2 regions of the Lactobacillus kullabergensis genome follow, and region 1 is predicted to be linked to the other one. Evidence: predicted binding sites of a transcription regulator. Region 1 holds the regulator's gene; the other holds the start of a gene.
The links. Region 1 encodes LexA, which represses DNA repair genes until DNA is damaged. Its sites were predicted from a motif close to CNAACANNTGTTNG; they were not measured.
Positions count from the first base shown of each region.

Region 2: the regulator LexA is predicted to act here: its motif matches at 957-970, upstream of recA (recombinase RecA).

Region 1 covers NZ_CP029477.1:1,190,603-1,193,074, forward strand. The annotation lists gene DKL58_RS05600 (ABC transporter ATP-binding protein) at 1-249, opposite strand, end outside; gene DKL58_RS05605 (YneF family protein) at 321-536, opposite strand; gene DKL58_RS05610 (DUF896 domain-containing protein) at 606-854, opposite strand; gene lexA (transcriptional repressor LexA) at 996-1,619, shown strand; gene DKL58_RS05620 (MerR family transcriptional regulator) at 1,792-2,037, opposite strand; gene DKL58_RS05625 (hypothetical protein) at 2,098-2,397, shown strand.
Region 2 covers NZ_CP029477.1:627,408-629,879, forward strand. The annotation lists gene DKL58_RS03175 (osmoprotectant ABC transporter substrate-binding protein) at 1-244, shown strand, start outside; gene DKL58_RS03180 (ABC transporter permease) at 244-909, shown strand; gene recA (recombinase RecA) at 1,056-2,168, shown strand; gene rny (ribonuclease Y) at 2,304-2,472, shown strand, end outside.

The DNA of each region.
Region 1 (2,472 bases):
ACCCCAAATCTGACTACGCCAAAAATAGCGAAAGCCATACAGCAACAGGGCTGCTAAAACAATTGCCAAAATTAGAAGACCATATTCTTGCCAACTAATATGTCCTTCATCTAATTGATCAGCCATTAGACCTAAGATTCTCGGTGGCACCAAGTTCACAACTGAAGTCAGTGCCAAAAATGTAATACCAATTAGGTAACGCTTTTTTTCTTTTTTAAAAAACCAGCCTAATTTAAAAAATATACCCATTATTCACCTAAAAATTCAGTAAAAAAGCGGAGAGTCTATTCTCCGCCACACTATTTCAATCTAGTAAGTTTTTATTTTTGGTGCTTCATCATGTTCATCACTTGGTTTACCTTCTTAGCTGAAGGCTTTTGGCCCATTTGAGACATCATGGCAACAATCATATCTTCACTGATTGGCGGATTATCCTTAAAATATTTTTTCATATATGCTCTGGCACCATAAAAGCCTCCTACAAGTCCTAATATTAATGCTATAACAATCAGAAAAATCGCTAATCCTAAGTTCATAAAATAATCACCTCAATTTGTCCAATAGGTATATCTTACCTAAAAATACAGTAAAATTAAAGATCAAAGTTAATCTTTTCTTAAACCTTTTTTTCTTTGAGCTTTTTTCGCTATTTCAGAAGTAATTTCTTTGCCATTTTTATCAATTATCACTAAATTCTCTACATCTTGTTTAAAGCCTGCTCTGAAGTTCTTAATAAATTCCAGATGTAATTTCTTTCGTTCTATTTCCTCGTCTTCTGTTAGTCCAACAGATTCCTTTTTATGATAAAGTTCATTTATCCGATTTATTAGTTTTTTCTCAAGATCTTCATTCATTTTTAGCACCTCTCTTAAAAAAGTCTACATTATTATTTGTAATAAAAAAAGTTTAAAATTTTCAGAACGCTTGTTTGTACTATACCAAATTATCTGCTAGAATTAAAAGTATTAAAGACGTTTATAATACTGGAGATAACTATGACTACAAAACAAAACAACAAGCAGTTGCAAATTTTACGCTATATATATGAAACGGTTGAAGACAGGGGCTTTCCTCCAACTGTGCGTGAAATATGTCATGCTGTAGATTTATCTTCCACTTCTACTGTACACGGTCATTTATCAAGGCTTGAAAACAAGGGCTTAATAATAAAGGATGCTACAAAACCAAGAGCATTAGAAATAACCGATGAAGGAAAAAAAGCAATTGGTGTCCAACCAAAAGAAATTCCAGTTGTTGGTGACGTGACTGCTGGTCAACCTATTTTAGCTGTTGAAGATATAGAAGACTATTTCCCTTTGCCTCCTGATTTAGCAAATGATGCTGGCGATCTCTTTATGTTAAGAGTACATGGAGAAAGTATGATTAATGCTGGAATTTTAAACGGAGATAATGTAATTGTCCGCAAACAATCTTCAGCTATTAACGGTGAAATTGTAGTAGCAATGACAGATGAAAATGAAGCAACTGTAAAACGATTTTACAAGGAAAAAGGTCACTATCGTTTACAGCCTGAAAATGATACGATGGCACCGATTATATTGTCAAGCGTCCACATTTTAGGTAAAGTAGTAGGGCTATACCGCAACACTATTATTTAATATTTAACAAAAGAGCTTTATAGCATTATTGGGATAAACAAAAATTATTTTTTACGAGTTTCAATAATGCTTTTTTTCTGCAAAGTTTCTTTTACTTCTGCCAATACTTTTTTCTGCATTTTTAATTTGTTTATTTTTGCAGATATAACGGCGATTTTATCCGTAATTAACTTTAAGTTTTGTGTACGTTGCTTTTCAGTACTACACGACTCATCGTGTAGTTTTTTATGTCCTTTATTTCTTGAAGCGAAAATCCTAAGTCTTGGAACTCTTTAATTGCTTCAAAAATATCAGTTTCGTTTTCAGTAAACCAATAGTTTCTTCCCTTACGACCAGGATTTAATAAGTTTAAATAGATATAATGTCTAACTGTATCAGGTGTAGTATTTTCCTTTTGAATAAATTCTTTCAAATACATAATTATCTCCTTGACATAGCGTCGACCCCAAATGCTTAAATTTTAGCAGGAGGTATAAAAATGTCATATCTAACAATCTGTTTAACTATTATATATGGTGTTCTCATGATTAGCGCCAGCTTTTCATCTTTTACTAGTTTGCCAATTTGGCTAATCATGATCAACGTCTTGTCCGCATTAGGCATTATTGCCGGAAGTTTTCTAAAAAAACCACTTTTAACTACTATATTTCTAGTAGCAGTTTTACTTACCGCTCTAGCAAATGGTATTTTTCTTTACGGACAGATCACTTGGTCTCACTGGCTTATTAGACTAATTTTGACTATTATTTTGATTTGCTTGAACTTTAAGTATTTTTAGATATTTATCTAGCAAAATTCCTGTTAGCAGTCAAGCGTAACGTCTCAAAATACTGTCATAATGGCAAGAAATTGA
Region 2 (2,472 bases), 560 kb from region 1:
TAATTTACATCTTCTCAAAGATGATAAGCATTTCTTTCCACCATATAATTGTGGGATGTTAATCAATAATTATTTGTTGCGCGAGCATCCTGAATTAAAGCCGATACTGAAACGGTTAGTTGGCAATGTGAGTGTTCATGATATTCGTAAAATGAATTTCCAAGTTGATGATAAATTGCTTGAGCCGGCTATTGTTGCACATCAATTTTTAGTAAAGCATAATTACTTTAGGGGGGAGAAATAATGTCTCATTTATCATTGTGGCAGCAGTTTATTTATTATTATGCCCATAATGGCAGTTACGTATTGGAACAATTTAATCGTACTTTTCTCATTTCAATATATGGGGTATTATTTGCTGCAATTATAGGAATTCCAGTAGGAATTTTTATCTCCCGGAATGGTCATTTAGGTGACTTTGTTGTTGAAATTGCCAACTTTATTCAAACTATTCCATCTTTGGCTCTGTTGTCCATTGTAATGATTGGTCTGGGTTTAGGTGTTATGACTGTTATTGTAACTGTTACACTTTATTCACTTTTACCTATTATAAAAAATACATATACTGGTATGAGTAATGTTAATAAAAATGTTATTGATTCTGGTAAAGGTATGGGTATGACAAAGTTTCAGCTGCTTTACATGGTTCGTCTGCCTTTATCGATGTCAGTTATCATAGCAGGTTTAAAAAACGCTTTAGTAATAGCTATTGGTATTACATCAATTGGCTCATTTGTTGGTGCCGGCGGGTTAGGTGATATTATTATCCGTGGCACTAATGCTACAAACGGCAGTGCAATTATACTGGCTGGTGCTCTTCCTACAGCATTAATGGCAATTTTAGCAGATGTCATTTTGAACTTCTTGCAAAAAATTTTAGAACCAAAAGGATTAAAAAAGGCAAACTAAAAAAGTTTTGCTGGTTTTTGCGTAATTATTATTGTGAATAAAATTAATAAACATTTGTTCGCCTTTTTTCTTGCAAATATACACTAAAGCAAAGTATAATTATTACGTATTAAAATGATGAAACTATTTATAGGAGGACAAGAGTCTTGGCCAAAGATGAAAAACAAGCTGCATTGGAAAATGCGCTTAAGAAAATTGAAAAGAATTTTGGTAAAGGCGCCGTTATGCGTATGGGCGATAAAGCTGACACCAAAATTTCAACTGTTCCTTCAGGTTCGCTTGCTCTTGATGCGGCCTTAGGAGTTGGCGGCTATCCCCGTGGTAGAATTGTAGAAATTTACGGACCAGAGTCTTCTGGTAAGACGACAGTAGCTTTACATGCGGTCGCTGAAGTGCAAAAAAGAGGCGGCACCGCTGCTTATATTGATGCTGAAAATGCGATGGATCCTGCTTATGCAGAAGCACTAGGTGTTGATGTTGATTCATTAATTTTATCCCAGCCTAACACTGGTGAAGAGGGATTGCAGATCGCGGATACACTGATTACGAGTGGTGCGATTGACATTTTAGTAGTTGATTCAGTTGCAGCACTTGTACCTCAAGCTGAAATTGACGGCGAGATGGGTGACAGTCACGTTGGACTGCAAGCACGTTTAATGAGTCAAGCATTGCGTAAACTTTCAGGTAATATTAATAAGACTAAAACTATAGCAATTTTTATTAATCAAATACGTGAAAAAGTTGGGATCATGTTTGGTAATCCTGAAACTACGCCAGGTGGTCGTGCACTTAAGTTTTACGCAACTATTCGACTTGAAATTAGAAGAGCAGAAAAAATTAAACAAACTGGTGGTGAAATCACTGGTAACCGCGTAAAGATCAAAGTTGTTAAGAATAAGGTTGCACCACCTTTTAAAGTTGCCGAAGTTGATATGATGTATGGTAAAGGCATCTCGCAAAGCGGTGAACTTCTAGATATGGCCGCTGACAAGGACATTATTGCTAAAGCTGGTTCCTGGTATTCATATCATGATGAGCGGATTGGACAAGGCCGTGAAAATGCGAAAAAGTATCTTGAAGATCATCCTGATGTTTATGATGATGTTCAGAAACAAGTTCGTCAGGCTTTTGGTATTGATGAGGAATCCGTAGCTGAAAGAGAAGATCCGGAAAAAATAAAAGAGAAAAAAGCCAAGAAAGTTGCAAGCAAAGAAAAGGAAGCTTCTGATAAAAAAGAAGCTGACAGCAAAAGCAGCTAACTATGAGGAAATAGACCTCGACCTGTGAAAACTGGTTGAGGTTTTTTTCATGACGTTTGACATAATCCCCGTGGTTCTTTATCATTAATATTGTGTGAATAATCTAAAAAAATAAAAAAGGCGATAGAAATCATGATGAGTAAATTTTTGATTCCCGTCGCGATTGCTATTATTTCAATTATAGTAGGCACAGTTGCAGGATACGCTACACGTAAAAAAATTTGGGAGAAGAAAGCCCAAAATGCCCAAAACGATGCCGATCATATTTTAACCGAAGCAAAAGCACGAGTCGACGCTGCTAAGG